One region of the Streptomyces sp. NPDC045998 genome, then DNA from elsewhere that is predicted to be linked to it. Evidence: predicted binding sites of a transcription regulator. Region 1 holds the regulator's gene; each other region holds the start of a gene.
What was found. Region 1 encodes HrcA, which represses chaperone genes, less so after heat shock. Its sites were predicted from a motif close to TTNGCACTCNGNNNNNCNGAGTGCNAA; they were not measured.
Positions count from the first base shown of each region.

Region 2: groL (chaperonin GroEL) is a predicted target of HrcA. The motif match lies at 1,744-1,770, and genes of this name have one in related genera.
Region 3: groES (co-chaperone GroES) is a predicted target of HrcA. The motif match lies at 1,772-1,798, and genes of this name have one in related genera.

Region 1 is NZ_JBWKLJ010000001.1:298,926-302,199, forward strand. It holds gene AC07FJ_RS01270 (DUF3097 domain-containing protein) at 1-359, opposite strand, end outside; gene AC07FJ_RS01275 (MBL fold metallo-hydrolase) at 370-1,095, opposite strand; gene hrcA (heat-inducible transcriptional repressor HrcA) at 1,241-2,257, shown strand; gene dnaJ (molecular chaperone DnaJ) at 2,257-3,274, shown strand, end outside.
Region 2 is NZ_JBWKLJ010000013.1:118,704-121,977, forward strand. It holds gene thrC (threonine synthase) at 1-622, shown strand, start outside; gene AC07FJ_RS30915 (ubiquitin-like small modifier protein 1) at 657-935, shown strand; gene AC07FJ_RS30920 (cold-shock protein) at 1,348-1,551, shown strand; gene groL (chaperonin GroEL) at 1,896-3,274, shown strand, end outside.
Region 3 is NZ_JBWKLJ010000010.1:219,542-222,815, reverse strand. It holds gene AC07FJ_RS27695 (THUMP-like domain-containing protein) at 1-668, opposite strand, end outside; gene AC07FJ_RS27690 (polysaccharide deacetylase family protein) at 751-1,713, shown strand; gene groES (co-chaperone GroES) at 1,945-2,253, shown strand; gene groL (chaperonin GroEL) at 2,369-3,274, shown strand, end outside.

The DNA of each region.
Region 1 (3,274 bases):
TCCGCGTCGTGGCGGCCCTCCACATAGATGCGCCCCGCGCGGGCCACCCGCGCGCGTGCGCCGGGGACGGCGATCGAACCCGAGGCGGTACGGGTGGGCCGTACCGGAGCGGCGGAGGACGGGCGGACCAGGGTGACCGGGCGGCCCTCCAGCAGGAACCCGCGCGGCGCCAGCGGGAACACCCGGTGCTTGCCGAACCGGTCCTCCAGGGTCACCGTCCCCGCCTCGCAGCGGATCACCGCCCCGCAGAAACCCGTCCCCACCTCCTCCACCACCAGATCCGGCTCGGCGGGCACCTCCGGCACCGGGGCCGGCGGCCGCTTCCACGAGGGCGTCAGATCAGGGTCGTAACTGCGCATTCGGCAGACGCTACGACACCCCGAACCGCCGGGCCAGCTCATCGCGTTGGGCGCGTACGAAGGCGGCGTCGACCACCGCGCCGTGCCCCGGCACGTACAGCGCGTCCTCCCCGCCCAGCTCCAGGAGCCGGTCCAGCGCGGCCGGCCAGCGCGACGGGATGGCGTCCCGGCCCGCCTGGGGGTCGCCCGACTCCTCCACCAGGTCCCCGCAGAAGACGACCTCCGGGGCGCCGGGCACCAGCAGCACCAGGTCGTGACCGGTGTGACCCGGCCCCACGTTGGCCAGCAGCACCTGCCGCCCACCCAGGTCGAGCGTCCACTCGCCGGTCACCAGGTGGTGCGGCCTGACCAGCACGTCCACCGCCTCGACGGCCTCCGCGGCGGCGACCCCGTGCCGGACCGCGTCCGCCCGCAGATCGTCCCGCTCACGGGTCAGCAGCGTGTCGACGCCGACCGCGCCGAACACCTCCGCCCCCGCGAACGCCGCCGTACCCAGCACATGATCGAAATGGGGATGGCTGAGTGCGATATGCGTCACCCTCCGCCCTCCGCCGAGCAGCTTCTGCGCCTGCCCCCGGATCTCCGCCCCCTCGCGGAGCGTGGCCCCCGTGTCGAAGAGCAGAGCCGCGCCCTCACCGGCCACCAGGGCGGTGGTGGCGTCCCAGACGGGCAGCCGCCGACGGCCCACACCGTCGGCGAGCCGCTCCCATCCGAAGTCCTCCCAGCTGACGTCCATACCGTGACGCTAGCGCGGTAGCGTGGCCGCCGCCCTTGCTAGGGGCGTACCCCGGCGCCGTACACTGGCCGGGTGATACCTGGCACTCGGACCCGTCGAGTGCCAATGGACACCGAGTAACCGAAGCCAGCTGGAGGTGCGCGCGATGCTCAGCGAACGCAGACTCGAGGTGCTGCGCGCCATCGTCCAGGACTACGTCGGCACCGAGGAGCCCGTCGGCTCCAAGGCGCTCACGGAGCGCCACAACCTCGGCGTCTCGCCGGCCACCGTGCGCAACGACATGGCGGTGCTGGAGGAGGAGGGCTTCATCGCCCAGCCCCACACCAGCGCGGGCCGCATCCCCACGGACAAGGGCTACCGGCTCTTCGTCGACAAGCTCGCCGGCGTCAAGCCGCTGTCGACGCCGGAGCGCCGCGCGATCCAGAACTTCCTGGACGGCGCGGTGGACCTGGACGACGTCGTCGGCCGTACGGTGCGGCTGCTGGCGCAGCTGACCCGGCAGGTCGCGGTCGTGCAGTACCCGTCCCTCACGCGCTCCACCGTGCGGCACGTGGAGCTGCTGTCGCTGGCCCCGGCCCGGCTGATGCTGGTGCTGATCACCGACACGGGCCGGGTGGAGCAGCGCATGGTGGACTGCCCCGCGCCGTTCGGCGAGCAGTCCGTGGCCGACCTGCGGGCGCGGCTGAACAGCCGTGTCGTGGGGCGGCGCTTCACCGATGTGCCGCAGCTGGTGCAGGACCTCCCCGAGTCGTTCGAGACGGAGGACCGCGGGACCGTCTCCACGGTGCTGGCCACGCTGCTGGAGACGCTGGTGGAGGAGACCGAGGAGCGGCTGATGATCGGCGGCACCGCCAATCTGACGCGCTTCGGGCACGACTTCCCGCTGACGATCCGGCCGGTGCTGGAGGCGCTGGAGGAGCAGGTGGTGCTCCTGAAGCTGCTCGGCGAGGCCAAGGACTCGGCGATGACCGTACGCATCGGGCACGAGAACGCCCATGAGGGGCTGAACTCCACGTCCGTCGTCGCGGTCGGCTACGGTTCGGGCGACGAGGCAGTCGCCAAACTCGGCGTGGTCGGACCGACCCGCATGGACTACCCCGGAACGATGGGAGCGGTACGCGCAGTGGCACGTTACGTCGGACAGATCCTGGCGGAGTCGTAGTGGCCACGGACTATTACGCCGTACTCGGCGTACGCCGCGACGCGTCCCAGGACGAGATCAAGAAGGCGTTCCGGCGGCTCGCGCGCGAGCTGCACCCGGACGTCAATCCCGATCCGAAGACGCAGGAGCGGTTCAAGGAGATCAACGCCGCCTACGAGGTGCTGTCGGACCCGCAGAAGAAGCAGGTCTACGACCTCGGCGGCGACCCCCTGTCCGCCTCCGGCGGCGCGGGAGCGGGCGCCGGCTTCGGCGCCGGCGGCTTCGGCAACTTCTCCGACATCATGGACGCCTTCTTCGGTACGGCGTCCCAGCGCGGCCCGCGCTCGCGGACCCGGCGCGGCCAGGACGCGATGATCCGGCTGGAGATCGACCTCAACGAGGCCGCCTTCGGTACGACGAAGGACATCCAGGTCGACACCGCCGTCGTCTGTACGACGTGTTCCGGTGAGGGTGCCGCGCCCGGTACGTCGGCGCAGACCTGTGACATGTGCCGCGGCCGCGGTGAGGTCTCCCAGGTGACCCGGTCCTTCCTGGGCCAGGTCATGACGTCCCGCCCCTGCCCCCAGTGCCAGGGCTTCGGCACCGTGGTGCCGACGCCGTGCCCGGAGTGCGCCGGCGACGGGCGCGTACGGTCCCGCCGTACGCTCACGGTCAAGATCCCGGCCGGTGTCGACAACGGCACCCGCATCCAGCTCGCGGGCGAGGGCGAGGTCGGCCCGGGCGGCGGCCCCGCCGGCGACCTGTACGTCGAGATCCACGAGCTGCCGCACGCGGTCTTCCAGCGGCGCGGGGACGACCTGCACTGCACGGTGACCATCCCGATGACGGCGGGCGCGCTCGGTACCAAGGTGCCGCTGGAGACGCTGGACGGGATGGAGGAGGTCGACATCCGGCCCGGTACGCAGTCGGGCCAGTCGATCCCGCTGCACGGGAGGGGCGTCACCCACCTGCGGGGCGGCGGACGCGGCGACCTCATCGTGCACGTCGAGGTCCAGACGCCGTCGAAGCTCGACGCGG
Region 2 (3,274 bases), on a different contig from region 1:
CGTCAACCTCCGCCCGTACTACGCGGAGGGCTCGAAGACGCTCGCGTACGAGATCTGCGAGCAGCTCGGCTGGCGGCTGCCCGACCAGATCGTCATCCCGATCGCGTCCGGCTCGCAGCTGACGAAGATCGACAAGGGACTGCAGGAGCTCATCAAGCTGGGCCTGGTCGAGGACAAGCCGTACAAGATCTTCGGCGCCCAGGCGGAGGGCTGCTCCCCGGTGTCGGCGGCCTTCAAGGCCGGCCACGACGTCGTACGCCCCCAGAAGCCGAACACCATCGCCAAGTCGCTCGCCATCGGCAACCCCGCCGACGGCCCGTACGTCCTGGACATCGCCCGCCGCACCGGCGGCGCGGTCGAGGACGTCAACGACGAGCAGGTGGTCGACGCGATCAAGCTGCTGGCCCGTACGGAGGGCATCTTCGCCGAGACGGCGGGCGGTGTGACCGTGGGTGTGACGAAGAAGCTCATCGAGGCCGGTGTGCTGGACCCGTCCCTCACCACGGTCGTGCTCAACACGGGCGACGGCCTGAAGACCCTGGACGCCGTGGCTCCGACGACCGGCCCCACCGCCACGATCCGCCCGAGCCTGGACGCGTTCCGCGACGCCGGCCTGGCCTGACCCGACCTGAGCTCGTACTGAAAGGCATCACGACATGAGCGTCAACGTGCGCATCCCCACCATCCTCCGCACGTACACGGGCGGCCAGGCCGAGGTCCCGGCGGAGGGCGCGACCCTCGCCGAGGTCATCGAGTCGCTGGAGAAGAACCACCCGGGCATCGCCGCCCGCGTCCTGGACGACCAGGGCAAGCTGCGCCGCTTCGTCAACGTGTACGTGAACGACGACGACGTCCGCTTCGAGCAGGGTCTGGAGACCGCCACGCCGGACGGCGCGGGCGTGTCGATCATTCCCGCCGTGGCCGGCGGTTGCTAGCCCAGGGATAGCGCTTTCCGGAATTGCCCCCTCCGCACACGGTGCGCAGGGGGCATTTCCGCATGGTTGAGCGCGGTAGAGTTGGGGAAGCCCCCGCCGCCGGTCATGTCACGCGCATATGAATTCACGCCCCGGCGCGACAAGATGCAGTCAAAGTACCCGTGCCTGATGCGCCGAATGTGCGCTTTGCCGGGCCCGACTTGCCCAGGATTCTGGCGAATTCCGCCTACTTTTCCGTTCACGCATGCTCGGAATTCTCGTCCGATTGACCTGTTGCAGACGGCAGTTGGACAGATACATTCAGCGGCGGTCGACGCGTTCCGGCGCACGCCCGTTCCTGTCAGCGGGTGAGGTCTGACCCGGGTCCGCGAAGTGCGGTCCTGTGCAAGGGCCAGTAATAGGGGAGTTAGGCATGGCTCAGGGCACCGTCAAGTGGTTCAACGCGGAGAAGGGGTACGGCTTCATCGCGGTCGACGGTGGTGCGGATGTTTTCGTCCACTACAGCGCGATCCAGATGGACGGCTACCGCACCCTGGAGGAGGGTCAGCGAGTCGAGTTCGAGATCTCGCAGGGCCAGAAGGGTCCGCAGGCGGACATGGTCAAGCTCGCCGGCTAGCAGCAGACGCGTTTCGGCCAGCGACTTTCACAGTGGTGCCGAGGGGCCCGCATCCGCACAGGATGCGGGCCCCTCGCGCGTGCGCGCACGCGTACACGCGGAGGGGATCGAGGGCTCTCGATCCCCGGGAGATCGCCGGGAGATCACGGGGAGGAGCTTGCACTCGAAGGGGTCGAGTGCTAATCATTGGCGTTAGCACTCTGAAGGTGAGAGTGACAACGAAGGACCGAGTCGGTGAGGTCCGCAGGCCGGTGGGGCAAGGAACCACAGGGGCATGCAGGCCGTCCGTCGCGGGCGCCAGCGCGGTCCGGAGCATCCACCCCAGTCCGGGAGGACCACTTCACATGGCCAAGATCATCGCGTTCGACGAGGAGGCACGGCGCGGCCTCGAGCGCGGCATGAACCAGCTCGCCGACGCCGTCAAGGTGACCCTGGGCCCCAAGGGTCGCAACGTCGTCCTCGAGAAGAAGTGGGGCGCCCCCACGATCACCAACGATGGTGTCTCCATCGCCAAGGAGATCGAGCTCGAGGACCCGTACGAGAAGATCGGCGCCGAGCTGGTCAAGGAAGTCGCCAAGAAGACGGACGACGTCGCCGGTGACGGTACGACCACCGCGACCGTCCTCGCCCAGGCGCTCGTCCGCGAGGGTCTGCGCAACGTCGCCGCCGGCGCCAACCCGATGGCCCTGAAGCGCGGCATCGAGAAGGCCGTCGAGGCCGTCTCCGGTGCGCTGCTCGACCAGGCGAAGGAGGTCGAGACGAAGGAGCAGATCGCCTCCACCGCCTCCATCTCCGCCGCCGACACGCAGATCGGCGAGCTCATCGCCGAGGCGATGGACAAGGTCGGCAAGGAAGGCGTCATCACCGTCGAGGAGTCCCAGACCTTCGGTCTGGAGCTGGAGCTCACCGAGGGTATGCGCTTCGACAAGGGCTACATCTCGGCGTACTTCGCCACCGACATGGAGCGTATGGAGGCCTCTCTGGAGGACCCGTACATCCTGATCGTCAACTCCAAGATCTCCTCCGTGAAGGACCTCCTCCCGCTGCTGGAGAAGGTCATGCAGTCGGGCAAGCCGCTGCTGATCATCGCCGAGGACGTCGAGGGCGAGGCCCTGTCGACGCTGGTCGTCAACAAGATCCGCGGCACCTTCAAGTCCGTCGCCGTCAAGGCCCCGGGCTTCGGCGACCGCCGCAAGGCCATGCTGAACGACATCGCCATCCTCACGGGCGGCACGGTCATCTCCGAGGAGGTCGGCCTCAAGCTGGAGAACGCCGGTCTCGACCTGCTGGGCCGCGCCCGCAAGGTGGTCATCACCAAGGACGAGACCACGATCGTCGACGGTGCCGGTGACAGCGAGCAGGTCCAGGGCCGCGTCAACCAGATCCGCGCCGAGATCGAGAACTCCGACTCGGACTACGACCGCGAGAAGCTCCAGGAGCGCCTGGCGAAGCTGGCCGGCGGCGTGGCCGTCATCAAGGCCGGTGCCGCGACCGAGGTGGAGCTCAAGGAGCGCAAGCACCGCATCGAGGACGCCGTTCGCAACGCGAAGGCGGCCGTCGAGGAGGGCATCGTCGCCGGCGGTGGCGTGGCCCTGATCCAGGCCTCCTCCGTCTTCGAGAAGCTGGAGCTCGAGGGCGACGAGGCGACCGGTGCCAACATCGTGCGCCTGGCCCTGGAGGCCCCGCTGAAGCAGATCGCCGTCAACGGTGGTCTCGAGGGCGG
Region 3 (3,274 bases), on a different contig from region 1:
GCCTCCGGCGGCACCGTCTCGTGCGGGATGCCGGGGGCGATCTTCAGCGCGGCGTGCGGCGCCCCGAGCGCCGTGCCGACGGCCCAGGACAGCGGCGGCGAGTACGCCTCGGGGTCGAACACGCGGCCCCGGCCACCGCGCCGGGCCGGGTCCACGAAGACCGCGTCGTACCCGGAGGTGTCGACCTCCGTGACGTCCGCGCAGCGCACCTCGATCAGGTCGGCCAGGCCCAGCGCCTCGGCGTTCGCGCGGGCGGCCCCGGCGGTCAGCGGGTCCCGGTCCACGGCCAGGACCCGGATCCCCGCGCGGGCCAGCGCGACGGCGTCGCCGCCGATGCCGCAGCAGAGGTCCGCGACGCCGCGTACGCCCAGCTCCTTGAAGCGCGCCGCGCGGTAGGCGCCGACGGAGGCCCGGGTCGACTGCTCGACGCCGTTGGGCGTGAAGTACATCCGGTACGCGTCCTCCGCGCCGAACTTCGCCACCGCCCGCTGCCGCAGCCGGGCCTGTCCGATCGCCGCCGTGACCAGCTCGGCCGGGTGGTCCCGGCGCAGCCGGGAGGCGACGGCGAGCTCCTGGGACGGGTCGTAGTCGCGCAGGGCGGCCAGCAGGGCCTGGCCCTCGTCGGTGAGGAGCGCGGAGAAGGCGGCGAGATCGGTCACCCGCCCCATTGTGGGCCAGGTGGGCGATGGTGCGCGCGGGGCGGCGGTGTCGCCCGGGCGGCGGGGCGCGGCGCTGACAGGATGCGGCGCCATGCAGCTAGTACGACAAACGGAACAAATGCCGTCGGTCGCGAGGGGGTGGTGGCCCCGGCGCGCCGCCGCCGTGCTCGCCGCTCTCCTCCTCGCCGCACTCGCCGCCTGCGGTGACCCCGACTCCGGACGGGAGGACGTCGCCCCCGCCGGCGGACAGCCCCAGCCGCGCCAGGGCGGCGGGGCCGCGGCCGCCGGACCGGCCGGCGCGCTGGCCGCGTACGTGGAGAGGGTCAAGCGCGCGCAGGCCGCCCGCGCCGTCGCCGCCCGCAAGTGGGGGCTGAAGCTCACGCCGCTGGCCGCGCCCCCGCCGCCCACGGCCGCCGAGAAACCGAAGATCACCTTCCGTAAGGGCTTCGGCGTGGGCGACCCCACCCTGCCGCCCGTCTTCACGACCGTCCCCACCAAGGAGCGGATCGTCTTCCTCACCATCGACGACGGCGCCGAGAAGGACCCCGAGCTGGTGCGGATGATGGACGAACTCGACATCCCCTACAGCGCGTTCCTCAGCGACTACCTCGTCAGGGAGGACTACGGCTACTTCAAGAAGATGCAGCGCACCGGCGTCGCCCTGCACAACCACACCCTCAACCACCGCTACATGCCCGCCCTCTCCTACGCGGAGCAGAAGCGCGAGATCTGCGGCCAGCAGGACGTCATCGAGAAGCGCTACGGCACGCGCCCGCCGCTCTTCCGCCCGCCGTACGGCAACTACAACGGCGACACGCTGCGCGCCGCCCGGTCCTGCGGCGTCAAGGCCGTACCGCTGTGGGCGGCCGAGGCGTTCCCCGACCACATGGAGTGGCGCGAGTGGGACCGGGACCTGCACCCCGGCGACATCATCCTCACGCACTTCCGGGGCCGGGAGGACTGGAAGGGCAGCATGGCGGACATGATCCGGTACGTCATGAACGTCGTGACGGCGAAGGGCTACGCCGTCGCGAAGCTCGAGGACTACGTCTGAGGACCCCGTCGCGGAGGACCCCGCCGAGGGCGGCGAGAAAACGCCGCGCCGTCGTGAATTGGCACTCCGCTTGACCGAGTGCTAATCGCGGTCATAGTCTCGGCTCTGGCACTCCCCACCGGAGAGTGCCAACACAGCGACGGGCAGGTCCGGCACCCGCGACGACGGATCCACCTGGTCGCCACCTCAGACAGTTAACCCCGTGAGATCTCCGAAGGGGGAGGTCGGATCGTGACGACCACCAGCTCCAAGGTTGCCATCAAGCCGCTCGAGGACCGTGTCGTGGTCCAGCCGCTCGACGCCGAGCAGACCACGGCCTCTGGCCTGGTCATCCCGGACACTGCGAAGGAGAAGCCCCAGGAGGGCGTCGTCCTCGCCGTGGGCCCGGGCCGCTTCGAGAACGGCGAGCGCCTGCCGCTCGACGTCAAGACCGGCGACATCGTGCTGTACAGCAAGTACGGCGGCACCGAGGTGAAGTACAACAACGAGGAGTACCTCGTCCTCTCGGCCCGCGACGTGCTCGCGATCGTCGAGAAGTAATTCACCCCGCTTTTCCCGAAGCAGAGATGCTTTGAGCTGCGCCCCTGGCCGCCCCGCTCTCCACAGCGCCGGGCGTCGAGGGGCGCGGTTCGTTCGAGAGGACTGACTCAGCCCCATGGCGAAGATCCTGAAGTTCGACGAGGACGCCCGTCGCGCCCTCGAGCGCGGTGTCAACAAGCTCGCCGACACCGTCAAGGTGACCATCGGCCCCAAGGGCCGCAACGTCGTCATCGACAAGAAGTTCGGCGCTCCCACCATCACCAACGACGGTGTGACGATCGCCCGCGAGGTCGAGCTCGACGACCCGTACGAGAACCTCGGCGCCCAGCTGGTGAAGGAGGTGGCCACCAAGACCAACGACATCGCTGGTGACGGCACCACCACCGCCACCGTGCTGGCCCAGGCGCTGGTCCGCGAGGGCCTGCGCAACGTCGCCGCCGGCGCCTCCCCGGCCGCCCTGAAGAAGGGCATCGACGCCGCGGTCAAGGCCGTCTCCGACGAGCTGCTCGCCACCGCGCGCCCGATCGACGACAAGGCCGACATCGCCGCCGTGGCCGCGCTCTCCGCGCAGGACCAGCAGGTCGGCGAGCTCATCGCCGAGGCGATGGACAAGGTCGGCAAGGACGGTGTCATCACCGTCGAGGAGTCCAACACCTTCGGCCTGGAGCTCGACTTCACCGAGGGCATGGCCTTCGACAAGGGCTACCTGTCCCCGTACATGGTGACCGACCAGGAGCGTATGGAGGCCGTCCTCGACGACCCGTACATCCTGATCCACCAGGGCAAGATCTCCGCGATCGCCGACCTGCTCCCGCTCCTCGAGAAGATCATCCAGGCCGGCTCCTCCAAGCCGCTGCTGATCATCGCCGAGGACGTCGAGGGCGAGGCCCTGTCGACCCTGGTCGTCAACAAGATCCGCGGCACCTTCAACGCGGTCGCGGTCAAGGCCCCCGGCTTCGGCGACCGCCGCAAGGCGATGCTCGGCGACATGGCCGCCCTCACCGGTGCCACCGTCGTCGCC